DNA from 2 places in the Pseudobacillus sp. FSL P4-0506 genome. Region 2 is predicted to be linked to the other one. Evidence: predicted binding sites of a transcription regulator. Region 2 holds the regulator's gene; the other holds the start of a gene.
The links. The regulator LexA, encoded in region 2, represses DNA repair genes until DNA is damaged. The targets are predictions, from matches to a motif close to CGAACATATGTTCG.

Region 1: MKZ02_RS11155 (DUF6434 domain-containing protein) is a predicted target of LexA. The motif match lies at 3,918-3,931, and genes of this name have one in related genera.

What each region holds. Positions count from the first base shown of each region.
Region 1 is NZ_JBBOOI010000001.1:2,242,561-2,250,099, reverse strand. Features, by position in the region: gene MKZ02_RS11180 (ArsR/SmtB family transcription factor) at 1-233, opposite strand, end outside; gene MKZ02_RS11175 (SRPBCC family protein) at 235-660, opposite strand; gene MKZ02_RS11170 (cysteine-rich CWC family protein) at 917-1,129, opposite strand; gene MKZ02_RS11165 (hypothetical protein) at 1,650-1,811, shown strand; gene MKZ02_RS11160 (S-layer homology domain-containing protein) at 2,216-3,343, opposite strand; gene MKZ02_RS11155 (DUF6434 domain-containing protein) at 3,962-4,534, shown strand; gene MKZ02_RS11150 (hypothetical protein) at 4,654-4,965, opposite strand; cyclic di-GMP riboswitch class I at 5,015-5,098, opposite strand; gene MKZ02_RS11145 (DUF402 domain-containing protein) at 5,383-5,931, opposite strand; gene MKZ02_RS11140 (hypothetical protein) at 6,619-6,756, opposite strand; gene MKZ02_RS11135 (DUF2164 domain-containing protein) at 7,190-7,435, shown strand.
Region 2 is NZ_JBBOOI010000001.1:3,296,263-3,303,801, forward strand. Features, by position in the region: gene sirA (sporulation inhibitor of replication protein SirA) at 1-366, opposite strand, end outside; gene tkt (transketolase) at 563-2,569, opposite strand; gene MKZ02_RS16355 (DUF896 domain-containing protein) at 2,713-2,946, opposite strand; gene MKZ02_RS16360 (YneB family resolvase-like protein) at 3,058-3,714, opposite strand; gene yneA (cell division suppressor protein YneA) at 3,721-4,044, opposite strand; gene lexA (transcriptional repressor LexA) at 4,200-4,817, shown strand; gene kynU (kynureninase) at 5,079-6,365, opposite strand; gene MKZ02_RS16380 (CPBP family intramembrane glutamic endopeptidase) at 6,593-7,312, shown strand.

The DNA of each region.
Region 1 (7,539 bases), 1.1 Mb from region 2:
AACGGTTCTGCTTCAAGCTTATAACGCTTTTCCCGTCCGACCTTTCGACTGCTGACAAGCCTGGCTTCAAAAAGCACCTGCAGATGTTTATTAACAGCTGTGCGGCTTATAGGGAAGCATTCTGTAATCGCTGCAATAGACATTTCTTTATTTGCCAGTAATTTTAACAGATTACGGCGAGTTGGATCTGCAATCGCTTGAAATATATCATGCTTAGGTTCAGGAGAATACATTTTAAGCCTCAATATAGGAAGGAAGCTTTTCGTTTACGATTTTTTCCCAGCCATCATCCATAACCGCACGAATCACTGAATGCGGCTGTCCGAACTCTGTCACTTGTTCGGCATTCCATCCAGAGTGAATTAACGTAAACTCTGTTTTTCCTCCTTCTGCCTCTTTTAATTCAAAAGCAAGATGCCAGTCTTTCCCCCAATCAAATCCAACACGATGAGGGGGATCAAGTTCAGTTACTTTACAGGGCGAGTCGCCAAATTGGCCGGCATACAGGACGAATTCGCGTCCTAAAATAGGTTCAAAATTACTTGGCATCCACCATGAGGCCATGCCTTCCGACGTAGAAACGGCCTTCCAAACTGTTTCAATTGAAGCATTGAGGACGATAGTTTTTCTGATTTCCGGTAATGATTCTTGAGCTTTCATTATGGCACCTCCATTTTTATAACACCTAATAGTGTCATAAAAATCTTAACACTATTAGGTGTTATTTCAACTGTTTTTTATGAAATATTTTAATGACCTACAGAAGAATCGTTGATCAACTGTTCGTATTTTTCCTTCAGCCGCTAATGAAATCGAAGGAGATATTAAAGTCGCCACTAAGCCAAACAAGCCTTGAAAGCCAACTTATCCCACAGTAAATGGAGGGAAAAACAGCACATATGATCAATGCCCTCTTCTAAAGCAAACCTTCCTCTTTAAAACGGTCCAAACATTTTTTACAAATACATGTTTTTCTTAATTGTTCGACAGGCACCAGGTCAAAGATTTCTTTTGGAAAAGACTCCTCACTGCACCAGCATTCCCCTAAAGATTTATCCATCGAATGACAACAGTTATTGTCCCTGCTACAAATGGGACAGCACTCGCCTGCAATCACTTTCTCAGCCATATTTATCCCTCCCGTATTTATGTTCCGTCTTATAGATAGTTTATCAAAAAAACGCTTGCAAACTCGAGAAACTACTACAGATCAGTTTAGCCCCAGATGACCGGCCGTTCTGTTCACACTCTGAAACCAATTAATTGTCTTTATTCTGGCTCTGGCGTTGCTATTTGAAGAGACATTGGCCTGTTGTAAGAATCGATTCAATCTCTTGCAACCTTAATAGCCGGACAACAACATAAAAATAGAGAAAAGGATAAAGCGGTTGATTGACGATCTGGTTCAATAAATGCTATGAACCAAGGGATATGCTTCATGACAAGTATAAAATGATGCAACCAGATTACCGAAGACTACGATGTCAAGAACAAAGAAAGAATTAACCGTTTACCTTCCTAGTGCTCTTTTTCTTAACCAGCCCCCTTCTTACTTCAAATAGGTCTACTTACACTCTTTAACTTGTCTTCCTCCTAAAACAAATGGTAATATAGACGCAGTTATAATGTCGCTTAAAGGAGGTTTTTGCATGCTTTCTGATTCAGAATTGGTAATATTTATCAAAGAACTAGGCAAATTAATAGATGAGTATTACGATTGCCCAAAAGAAGCTATCCGAAAAGAGATTCATCAAGATATTCTATTGCTATGTTCTGTTATTAATTATGAAAATACTGATTATTATTCTTAAGTTCCTTTCCCCGTTCTTCTGCACAAAAGGTTTTGTTACTTTTTATTTTTTTCAACTTATATAAACACCCTTAATTCTTACTACCTCTTATGGCAGTTCCCCACCTTTATAACCTTTCATAGACGCACTCTATGATTATTCTTTAGCACTCCCTTATGCACTACAGATAAATGAAGGGTATTCTTGCCAAGAAAAGAGTCGATTGATGCTCTTTCTTCTTCAGTGTAAAGTCCAATTCTTCATATAATCTCATCTACCGTACAATTGATCTTTTCTCTACTGACATGAAATAGTATGATTTAATTGATTCATTCGCATTCTTTATGAAATATGCTAAATAAAAAAAGCAAACGGGTGTTAATGACCCATTTGCTTTTTTATTTTATCTACTTTAACAAGTATAATTAGGAAGCATTGGCTGCTGCGGAAATCTCCGCTTCCCAATCATCTTGAATGTCTTCATTATCTAGCACAAGATTATAAATCTTCCATTTTCCGTCCATGCCTTTTTTCAAATAAGCCGTTCCTGAAGCATCCACGTTCATACTGAAAGATAAATCTGGTGACGAGAATGATACTTTATACTTTAGATTATCCATCCGAACTTTTGCAAAGCGTTTATTGACAGTTACAGGATTGATCTCATGAGTGCCAATTTGCTCAATAGTAAAAGTGCCTCCCATATCCTCTATGTCACCCGGTAATTCTACCGTGTCAAGCGATTCCGATAAATAATAGCCTGTCGCTGTATCCTGATAAAGAGCTTTAAGCCCGGCTGTATTTTGCTCTTTCATTAATCGCATTTCTTCTTGAACGTTGCGATTCACAACTGTCTTGATTGCTGTTTGATCGGCCTCGCTCCCCGCTTCTTGATGAAGCGCCCGGTCAATCATAGCAATCGCTTGGCCTCGGGTAGCTAAATCATGGGGCTTAAATGTATCACCGTATCCTTGAATAATCCCGTTTGCAGCAGATTTTACAATCGCCTCATAAGCAAAGTTTGTAGGCGGGACATCTTTAAATGTCTTCGTTGGTGCTTTAAAAGCCACTGTATTGCTGAATGCCCGGTAAATCATTGCTGCCATTTGGTCACGCGTAATATGCGCATCCGGGTTAAACTTTCCATTAGATCCACCAGCAACGATCCCATGGCTACTTGCGATACGCACCGGCTCATAATACCATTTAGAAGCTTTCACATCAGGGAATTCTTTTACATTCGTTCCAGTCTTCAAAGATAAAGCACTTACTAAAATCTTTGTGAACTGTGCGCGGTTAATTTTTTCCTCTGGACGAATACTTATGTACGAGTAATCGTATATTTCGCCATCTTCTTCAATTGTTTCGGACTCGACGTATCCATCAACAATATCAGAGTAAACAAACCGTTCAATTGAATCATAAAACCGATGGTTTGGACCGACGTCCGAAATATCATAGCGCTCTACAGGCTTTATAGCCGCTGAAGCACTTGAAGAAAACAATAATCCAAATGACAATCCTAAAATTGGTAAAATCTTAAATGACTTCAAATTTTTATCCTCGCTTCTAATAGTTTCTGTGATTGAGACTTATATTATAGCTTTCTAACAAAAATTACAATATAATTTTTTACTTTTATTGAAAAATATTTATTTCCACAAAAAGGATATAATTCAATAAAAAAACCACCTTATGGGTAGTAGGAAATACCTAGTTGTTCTTCAGCTCATATAATCAATAGCTAGGCTGTCTTTTTTGTTAGTTATCTAGCTAATCAAAGTGATCCGCCGCTTACAAAAAATGGTGAAATTATCCTTTCATATCTCAAATTCCCTCTGTGCGCCTTTATAGAAGAACCGTATGAAAACATGATTTACCTTTGTTCAAATGAATATGGCACTCACTTCATGTGGCTTTCTTATAGTAATGATCAACCTGAAAGTCTATCCTAGCAGTCGGTGTTTTTTATTTTTGCACACTTTCTGCCCAATAAATGATCTCTTCATCAGAATGACTTTTCTTTTACATCATCGTGCGGTGGTTTAAAAAACATGTTGATACCTAGCGGTTTTGCTAATGTTTGTTAGTCATTCACATTTTTATCCATAATTGGATTGATAAAAAAGAACGTTTGTTCTAAACTGGAATAAGTATACGGAGGTGTAATGATGAGGCCTGGTCTTACAAGATATATAACTAGTCAAGATTTTAAAAATTTTTATTGGCTGAAGGAAGAATTGCGATTATGCTGCAGAGAGAATGGGATAAGCGCATCCGGTTCGAAAATAGAACTTTCAGCTAGAATTGAAATGTTTCTTGAGACGGGGAAAGTAGAGAAGCCGCTCAGAAAACTAACGGTTCGCTCAAACCCCAACAAACAAAGATCGTTAAGTTTGGATACGGTCATTACCGAAAACCATCGCTGCAGCCAAGACGTTAGAGCTTTTTTCAAGTCAGCGATTAGTCCGAAGTTCCGTTTTTCTACATATATTCAACATTACTTTAAAAATAATATAGGAAAAACATATCGTGATGTGGTAAAGGCTTGGCACGAGGAAGAAGAGTGCAAGAAAGACTCACCATATAAGAAACAAATTGCCCCCCAATTTGAATATAACCAATTTATCCGCGACTTCTTCGCTGATCCAAAAAATAAAACAAAAAGTCATAAAGACGCGGTTAACGCTTGGAATGATATTAAAAAGCTTCCCGGGAGTAATAAGTATATTTCTAACCGTTAAACGTTGGGACGCTTACGGCTAATAAGCGCATCATAGTCTGCTTGTCTTTTCTTGAGACACGTCGGTTCCACAGTATCTTTATCGCATAAAAAAAACCAGCAAGAATGCTGGCGGTTGAACTAGACAGGTTTATTCTTTAACAAATCTTGCAGCTTTTTCTCTGCTTTTTCAAAATCCATGGATAACGCAGTTAAAAACTCAAGGATATCATTTCGCTTTGACATTTCTCTTAAAGAAAAAAATACAGCTGGTTTGTTAACTTTAAGAACCGTCATTATCTCTGTTGTCGGCAAAGGCAACGGAGATTTTATCCGTAGAAAAGATCGTAAAAAAACAATAAAATCAAATGCTGAATCAGGAGTATCCGAATAACTTTCCATCAGGCTGTAAAATCTTTTAATGCTCGTTCTTAACTCTTCATTTTGCATCATTAGTCCCTACCTTTAATTGGATTCACCAAATAGGACCATCATTTTCCCCTTTGGCAGCCCGGCTATCATAATTAAAAATCTTAGACCCGCGGCTTTGCGTCCTTACCTTTCGATAAGTTTGCCTTTATCATTAGGAATCACTTTATCAAACTACCAATAAAGCGATCACAATATCATAAGAAGAATATAGGAAATTATACCCTGAGTCAATATACCTTATGGCGCAATTAATTACCATTTTATTGCTCTGATATAAATTTACCTTCTCTCGATATAATTTATTTTTCAAAAGGAAATTTATGTATACTTTATTGCTTATAAACGACTCCTCTTTCTTTCTCTTGCTGATGAAAAAAAGCATCTGATTAGTTAATCAAATGCTTTTTCTTATTGCTCTGTTTAACTGATAACGGTTGCTTAATCCTTTAACCAATAAAAAAGTTCCTCATGTTTGTATACCTGTTCTGTTTCTAAAATAATTTCAGGCAATAAGACGTCCAGAGTATTCATTAATGAGTGTAGAGCCTGCTGAACCGTACCTTTCTCGAATTGATCCAGCGGCTCAGACAACTCATCCTCATCTAGAACGAAACAGCTTCCATTTGGAAGAGCCAGGACATCAATGATCAAGTCTTCAAAAGAGAGGATTTGACCGGTTATCTGTGTGTTCTTGACAATGTTAAAGTAAGAACCTAAGTAATTTCCCTCGCCATCCCTCCAAACATACGCATTGTACGGTCGATCTTTCCAATAGTAAGCAATCGTATAGCTGCCCTTAGGAATCGTTAATGATGTTTTCTCTGCCGTCATTGTAAACGACTCCTTTATTTTATGAAAAAGGACGATTTTTTGATCTTGCGCCTTCAATAGTTTGCAAACATGTTCAACAATGGTGAAATCATATCGTATCTTTCTTTCTATTATTTTATTAGCATATTGATTAATGGATGTATTTAGATGAATCATCGTTTAGTTTCTCCTTCTATCTCATGCTCTTGATCAGACCTATGTTCTGGTCCATTGTATCATCAAAAAGCAGCAATTTTTATCCATTTCGCTTCAGATTTACAAAGACCGAAGAACAACGAGGAAGAGAATGAGCAGTAAGAAATTAAGAAGAATGAAAAGCCTAAAGCCTTCCTTATTTCCTTTAGAAGGCTTTAGGCTTTATTGTGAAACCATGTTAACTGACGCTTTCCAATCAAACGGACCCGCGATTTTAAATTGAACGACTCCTTCCGTGTAGAGAGTTGTACTTTCTAAAGGGACGAATAAAAAAGAAATGATCTTCTGCTCATACTTTCTTGTAAGTATCTAATCGCAGAAATACATTGGAAGTGTTCGAAAGAGAGGATAGAAAACTGAATGAATGGCATGATTACTTTTAAATTAAAGCGTAAAGCAGCGAATGCGTCAGCGAACGAGGAAATGTTTCAAATTTGCACAGAAAATAATTGATGATTAAAACAGACCCATCCATCGGAAAACCCAAAGAAGAAAGACTCACACAGACTGATTCACACCGAAGACTTTTACAGAAAGCTTTTCTCTCTTTTCAACTTTTCCAATGTGACATGATCGATCAAGCAATTTTTCATGAAGCACTCAGCTATGATAGACAAAAGAGACGTCAAACGAATGAAAGCTTCGTCGTCATTCTTTTATTTTGCCTTTGAATGCCTGTGGAACATCGTTATAAAATTTATGAAACAGGTAGACAAGATAAGCGTTTAAATCAAATTGGTCTTTATGAACAAAATTAGACAGTGTTAAATTATTTTTTCTCATCATTGTTCTCCCTCCTCTTTATAGCATTCTTCACCCATAATAAATTCATTGTCATATGCCCACCAAGCTGCATACAAAACTTCTTCTAATTTCACTATAATGGAAAGCGCTTACAAAGTGAAGGGGGTATTACAAAAAAAATTTCGACGAATTTCTTCAAATAGAAAAAAGAGAAGATACAAATGGCTGCATGTCTTTCGTGTGTGGTTTCTATCCGCTGACAGTAGTGAATACATAGATAGCAGCAGAGAGAAATCAATTGTTGTGAAGCTTATAAGCACCCTCCGTAAAACATGTATCATTGACTATTCTTTAGAAAATGATTTGCTCGCCAGACAATCCATTCTGTACATAATTGGCCATAAAAATATAGACTGTAATTTCTTAGGCTTCACCTGTATAGTTACAGTAACATGCCTTCAAAGGAGTGATTGATTTGTTTATGAAAATTACAAAAGAACAAAAGGAATTAATGATTGCTGACATTCAAGATTTCTTTCTACAGGAAAGAGATGAGGAGATATCTGAGTTCGCCGCAGAAAGGGTGTTGGATTTCGTTAAGGAATTGTTGGCTCCGCATTTCTATAATGCCGCCATCTCCGATGCAAAGCATATCATTGAGCAACAATTTTCTTCATTGGAAGATGAAATCTTAACGTTAGAGCGGCCCATAAAACGCTGAAAGCTAGTCACTCTGAGAGTGAATTTACTACAATTCACTCTTTTATTGTATTCTTTGCACTTGTATCCTTAAACCAGTTACGGCTTTCGATTCTTCATGACTCC
Region 2 (7,539 bases):
ATTCAACTTTTTTAAGGAATAAAAGAAAACGGTCTCCGCTTCGTAACTTCCCCGTGCCTTCAAGTGAAGGCATTTCGCCTCAGCGGACAAAACGGCTTTCCCCTTCTTTTCTGGAAGTTCAATCGTAAAAAGGTTGTTTTTTTCAACCGCAAAGCTGTCTTTACCCATTAATGCTTCTTTCAAAATAGAGGCGAGGGATCGCATCGAAAATTCTTTTGTAATATATTGAATTTGTTTTTCCACTATATTCTTCTCACTTTTTTGTCCGATAGAGCTTTCAAAAAATAACTGAAAAAAGTTCTGTTCACGCCCGTAAAAATAATGAGCGAATTCTTCTCCAATCCAGTAAATTTGATAGCTTCTCATTTACTTTTACCTCCTGCTTGTCCTTTTCCTTATTATAAGAAAGAACCATCGTCAAGGTTGTTGAATTTTGGAAAAAACGTTCACTAGTTTTGTCGATTGGATCAGAATGGCACGCGATTCAAATCTATACTCACTTTTCAACACAAAAAAAGCCGGGGTTGCTTTACAGCTACCCCAGCCTTTCTCATGTATCTTCTTATTTATTGAACAGTTCTTTTGCCCGTGAAACTACATGTTCAACTGTAAAACCATATTCAGTCATTACTTTATTTCCAGGAGCGGAAGCGCCAAATCGGTCAATAGCGATAATCTCGCCTTCATCTCCTGTGTAACGTTCCCATCCAAGGGAAGAGCCCATTTCAATCGCAAGGCGCTTTTTCACTTCTTTTGGAAGAACAGAGCGCTTATATTCCTGACTTTGTTTCTCAAAGCGATCCCATGACGGCATGCTGACAACAGACGCATGGATGCCTTCCTGCTGGAGAGCTTTTTGTGCTTCCACCGCTAAGCTCACTTCCGATCCGGTAGCCAGCAACAGCAAGTCTGCCTGCTCTTTTTCGGCTGCTGAAATAACATAAGCCCCTTTTGACACTCCTTCTGTCGCTGTTTCGGAAGTGCCTCGAATAGTCGGCAAGTTTTGACGAGTCAGCACAAGCACAGTCGGTGTTGATTCCGAAGAAACAGCTAACTTCCAAGCAGCAGCTGTCTCATTCGCATCCGCCGGGCGGACAACCGAAAGATTCGGCATGGAGCGAAGAGCGGATAAATGCTCAATCGGCTCATGCGTCGGTCCGTCTTCTCCCACCGCAATACTATCATGAGTAAACACATAAGTAACAGGCAGCCCCATCAAAGCTGATAGACGGATCGCCGGACGTACGTAATCGGAGAATACGAAGAATGTTCCGCCGAACACTTGCAGACCGCCGTGAAGCGCCATTCCGTTCATCGCCGCTCCCATTGCAAATTCCCGTACGCCAAACCAAATGTTGCGGCCTTCATAAGCAACAGGCGAGAAGTCTTTTTCATTTTTTATGGTTGTTTTATTAGAGCCGGCCAAATCAGCAGATCCGCCGATGAAAGTTGGAAGGTTCTTTGCAATCGCATTTAATACTTCTCCTGATGAAGCCCGGCTTGCTAACGATTTACCTTCTTCGTAAGATGGGATATCTTTGTCCCATCCTTCGGCTAACTCTCCGTTTATCGCAGCCTGAAGCTGCTGGCCAAGTTCAGGGAATTGCTTTTTATATTCTTCAAACAGCTGGTTCCAATCCTGCTCAACAGCTTGGCCTTTTTGAACAATCAGTTCTTCAAAACGGCCGTATACTTCCTCAGGCACGTGAAAATCCTGCTCAAATGTCCATTTGTAATACTCTTTTGTCAGCTTCATTTCATCTTCGCCAAGCGGCGCTCCATGTACGTCTGACTTACCGGATTTATTAGGTGAGCCATATCCGATAACTGTTTTTACTTCAATCAGTGTTGGCCGTGATTCGTCTTTTTGCGCTTCTTCAATCGCTCTGGAGATCTCTTCCATGTCATTTCCATCTTCAACACGGAGATACTGCCACCCATAGGCTTTAAAGCGGTCTTTCACACTTTCAGAGAAGGACTTATCAAGATCGCCATCAAGAGAAATATCATTGGAATCATATAAAGCAATTAACCGGCCGAGCTTTAGATGACCTGCAAGGGAAGCAGCTTCGGAAGCCACACCTTCCATTAAGTCTCCATCACCGCAAAGTGTGTATGTATAATGGTTGACTACGCTATATTGGTCCTTATTATAGACGGCAGCTAAGTGTCTCTCCGCCATTGCCATTCCAACTGCCATGGCAATCCCTTGGCCAAGAGGTCCGGTCGTTGCTTCTACACCGTCCGTGTGTCCGTATTCTGGATGTCCTGGTGTTTTACTGCCCCATTGGCGGAAATTTTTAATTTCATCCATTGATAAATCATAGCCCGATAAATGCAGAAGGCTATATAACAGCATAGACCCGTGTCCTGCTGACAAAACGAAACGGTCACGGTTAAACCATTTTGAATTTTTCGGGTTGTGGTTCATGTAACGGCTCCACAATGTATAAGCCATTGGAGCAGCTCCCATCGGCAGACCCGGATGCCCAGAATTCGCTTTTTCAATCGCATCTATAGAAAGTGTGCGGATCGTATTCACTGCTAATTGATCAACTGTATCAAACATGGAAAACTCCCTTTCCTTACAAATATTGTTCCTTCTTAATATATAGGTCTTTATCAAAATATACAAGATGTCTGAGAAGATCTATTATTTGTCATTTTCTTTTCCGTTTACTCCATATAAAAAAGCCAGCGTTTGCCGGCTCATTAATGCATTCTTTTACGTTTTTGAATGTCTTTAATTTTTTCAGGTGTCACTTCATTGCCTTCAGGATCAAAAATACGCACCGATTCCACTGTATTTTTCATGGACGAGCGAAAAGCACGTAAGTATTCTTGGCGCAGGCTTGTCTGCTCTGCTTGTTCCTCTGCGGACAGCCCTTCAGTTTTTGATTTCTTGGAAAGCTCATTAATACGAGCTAGTTTATCTTGAGAAAGCATAGATGGGGTTACTGCCAATTCGTTATAAATCAGCAGACTCTCCTTTCTTTTTCTTTAATATATTCTTGCCTTTATTTTATTAAAAGGGAAAGGAATAAACAAGAAAGATGCCTATTCAAGATCTTTATCCGCCTGTTCAGCATACTCTTTAAATCGTCTGTGAACTGTCGCCTTAGATACCCGATAACCAAAGCCGTTTAAAGTAGCAGCTATTTCTTCGAAAGTAAGGTTATTGCGGCGTAGACGGACAATTTCTTCCATCGGCACTTCCTTCCTCTCTCTTCCGGCTGGGTTTCCTCTATTCTTTAAATTGTCTTCAGGTCGAAAACCGTTTTCTACCGCCCGTTTCATTCCTCGCTTGATTTTTAAATTATGAATCTTCCGCTGGTATTCTTCTACCATGCTAACAATTTGAATAACCATTGAATCTGATTCTGACAGCTGCAGCTCTCCATCATCAGCGATGCTAAATACTTTTACTCCTTCTTTAAACAAGCAGTGCAGCAAAGCAATTTTAGCATTGCCTCGTCCAATTCGTGTTTCATCCTGAATCAGTACAGCATCAATCGATTCCTTTTTCACTAGATCTAGCAAATCAAGCATTCCCGGCCGATCTAATTCATAGCCACTCACTTGCTCTTTAATCACCGCTGCCACTTCATATCCTTTTCGGAAGGCAAGGCTGAGCAGTTCTTCCTCTTGCCGTTGAAGCGACGTTTCCTGTGTTTCTTTTTTTGTGCTTACACGGCAATATATAATAGCTTTCACTTGAAATTACTCTCCTTTAAAAGCGATCTGGCCGCCAGTATGAGATGAATGCGAAGTAATGGGAATAACGAGAGTGTCTCCCGGTAATATTTTAACGGAATGCAGCTTGTTCTCTTTTTGTATCCACATGATAAAGTCCTCTTCTTCCATTTCCTTGCTGTTATTATACTGTCTGGCAATGCTCCAGAGAGAGTCCCCTTCCCGTACGGTGATTTCTTCGTAAGGAAGACGTTTCTCACTCACATTAAAGATCAGCATGCTTCCTGCCATAATTGTAACAGCCATAAATAACAGAACAAAAGAATTCTTTTTAACAAACACTTTCATCATTCAACATCCCCTTCAAGCGAATACTCGTTCGTATATTTATCTTTATTTTAATAGGAACATTTGTTTGAGTCAAGATTTCATTCGAACTTATGTTTGTATCCTAAAAAGTGACATGTTATAATACAGAAAAGAGATAATCTAAGAGGTGCAGACAAATGACAAAATTATCGAAGAGGCAGCAAGATATTTTGGACTTCATCAAGCTTGAAGTTAAAGCAAAAGGCTATCCTCCTTCCGTGCGCGAGATCGGGGAAGCAGTTGGATTGGCATCCAGCTCCACTGTCCATGGCCATCTTTCTCGTCTGGAGAGCAAAGGACTGATCCGCCGCGATCCAACGAAACCACGCGCGATCGAAATATTGGAATTGGAAGAAAGCGTACCGAGACAAAAAGTAGTAAGTGTGCCATTAATCGGGAAAGTAACAGCCGGAATGCCTATTACCGCCATCGAAAATATTGAAGAATATTTTCCTTTACCGGAGCGGCTTGCACCTGCCGATGACAATGTATTTATGCTGGAAATCATGGGCGACAGTATGATTGAAGCCGGCATTCTAAATGGTGATTATGTCGTCGTACGCCAGCAACAGACAGCCAAAAATGGCGAAATAGTTGTAGCGATGACCGAGGAAAACGAAGCCACCGTTAAACGCTTTTTTAAAGAAAAAGACTTTATTCGCCTTCAACCTGAAAATTCATCCATGGAACCAATTATTCTGTCGTCTGCTACTATCCTTGGCAAAGTGATTGGCGTCTACCGGGATATCCATTAACTGCTGGACAAACTCCTTTCTGCTCTATTGTGCGGAAAGGAGTTTTAACTTTTTTGCAAGAGTAATAGAATAGCAGTTAACCTATCATATGACGAGCCTAAAGAAGATATGATTGTTTAATGAGAAAAGCCATTCACCGAACAACAATCGAAAGTTCCATTGCTAGATTAAAAGCAAGAGAGTCAGAGTCTCTTCAACCACCAAAAACCCCTGGACCTTTATAGGCCAGAGGCAGAAAAAATTGATGATTGAGTTCCCCACTTACGCAATAATGCCACGTTCATTCTCAAACTGTTTATATTGTTCCTCCTTCATAATCTTCTTTAAAATCTGCACCGCCTTCCACACTTCTTCATACGTGTTATATAAAGGGACTGGAGCAAGCCTGATCCCATGAGGAGCTCGAAAATCTGGAATAACTCCATTCACTTTTAACGCTTTACAAATCCGTGCAGCTTCTTTATGCTCCAAATAAATGTGTCCGCCCCGTCTCTTGTCTTCCAAGGGATTCCCTATCTTAAAACCGGCTTCGCTCAGTTCTTCTGAAGTGAGCTCGATCATATAACGCGTCATACATAAAGACTTTTTTCGGAGGTTCTCTATACCCGCCTCTTCAAAGAGTTGGAGTGAACCGATCAATGGAGCAATACTTAATATATGAGGTGTGCCGATCTGATAGGCTCCTGCCGCTTCTGCCGGCATGAACGTATGCTCCATATCAAATTGTTTCTCTTTGTTCGAACCAAACCATCCGGCAAGACCTGGCAGCTTGCCAAAATGTTTTTTATTTACATATAATCCACCGGCACTGCCCGGACCGCTATTTAAATATTTATAATGGCACCAAACCGCAAAGTCTACTTCCCATTCGTTCAATTGGTGTTCAATTGCTCCAATTGAATGACACAGGTCGAAGCCAATTAAAATATTGCGTTTATGGGCTTCTTTCGTTATGCGCTTTATGTCAAGAATTTGCCCGCTCCGGTAAAGGATGCTCGGCAAGACGATTAAAGCCACCTCTTCTGTCATTGCTTCAATCACATCTTCTTCTTCAATAAGACGCCCATCGCGGCTTTGTACGCGAATCAAGTGATCCTCCGGATGATAGCCTTTCAGCTGAATCTGGCTTCGTAGCGCATAGATATCAGAAGGAAACGTAAGTTCGTCTGCCAGTATTTTTGTTCGTTTGCCTTCCGGCTCATAAAAGGTGGCAATCATCTGATGCAGATTCGTTGTTGTGGAACCAGTCACTATTACCTCCTCAGGCCGTGCCCCAACTAACGATGCCAGCTTCCCACCAAGCCGCTCCGAGAGGTCATACCAAGGATAACCCCCTTCTGTCCACCCATCAATTCCGAACTGCTTCCACGAATCTAGCAACTCTAACAACGATTTCTCTGATCGTCTGGACAGTAATCCTAACGAATTACCATCGAGATAAATGATTCCTTCTTGAATATAAAATTCGTTGCGAAAGGATGCCAGCTCATCCTGTTGATCAAGCTTGCAGGCATATTCCCGAGAAGAATCAAACTGCTTTTTACCCATTTGTCCATCCCCTCTATTCTCTATATTCATTCTTCCAATTTCTACTATAACGATAAATGATTAGCCCGTCACTTATTCTTAAAAACATAAAAACCTTTGTGTATTAAGCAATAAAGAGTAATAAAATAATTTTAAGTTACTCTAAAGTAAGATAGGTTATTTAGGTCATTAGTTGCATAAATTTCCATCCTCATGAGATAATGGAGGTAAAACAGGAGTAAATTTATATGTCAATACTAATTTTAGAGTCTTTATTACTAGCTTTCCTTCTTTTAATTTATCCTTTCTTCGACGTTAAATACACAAAGTCGTTAAAGGAGAAAAAAGATACCCTTTCGAGAGTAAGATTCTTTAAATTTGTCATTTATTCAGAATGGACGATTGTAGCAGCAATCCTTCTCATGATAGTAATGACAAAAATAACGTTTAAAGATATGGGAATAACCCTTCCGCAGCAACCCCATTCAGAAGCGCTCGGCATGATCTTCGGCTTTCTGGCAGGCCTCTTTATTTTACTATTTGTTCTAATGAAAATACCGGCTTATCAACAACGCTTAAACAAGCAAACAGCAGACATCGACTACTTATTGCCCACAACTAAACAAGAAAGAAGATTATCTATCTTCGTTGCTATAACGGCAGGTGTTTGCGAGGAAATTATTTACAGGGGGTTTGTTATTCATTACCTGTCGAGTCTGCCAATTGACATTCAACCAATGTATATAATCATTATCTCAGCCGTTATTTTTGGATTTGGGCACATTTATCAAGGCTGGAAAGGCCTCTTGCTTACCGGGTTCATTGGTTTTATTTTTGCCCGTACTTATTTAGCTACTGGCTCCCTTTTATTCCCAATCCTTCTTCACATCGTCATCGACATGCGGTCTTTTTTATTTGTTAAGCCCTTGCCTAAAGAAAACCAAACAACTTTTACAAGAAACATTTAACTGTACAAAAAGCCCTTGATTTTGTCTGTATCAAGGGCTAAAAAGATTAATGTATTTTCAATATATCGGCATTCTTCCTCGGTGAGCTTATCTGTCGTAGATGGCTTAAACTTTGTAAATCTGCTTTTCTTTGCTTTCTTAAATATGCTTTTTGGTCCTCCATGAATAATAGGGCCAGGGCTTTTATTTTTACTATCAACTAATTCGGAAAAATAAGGGCTCCGAGC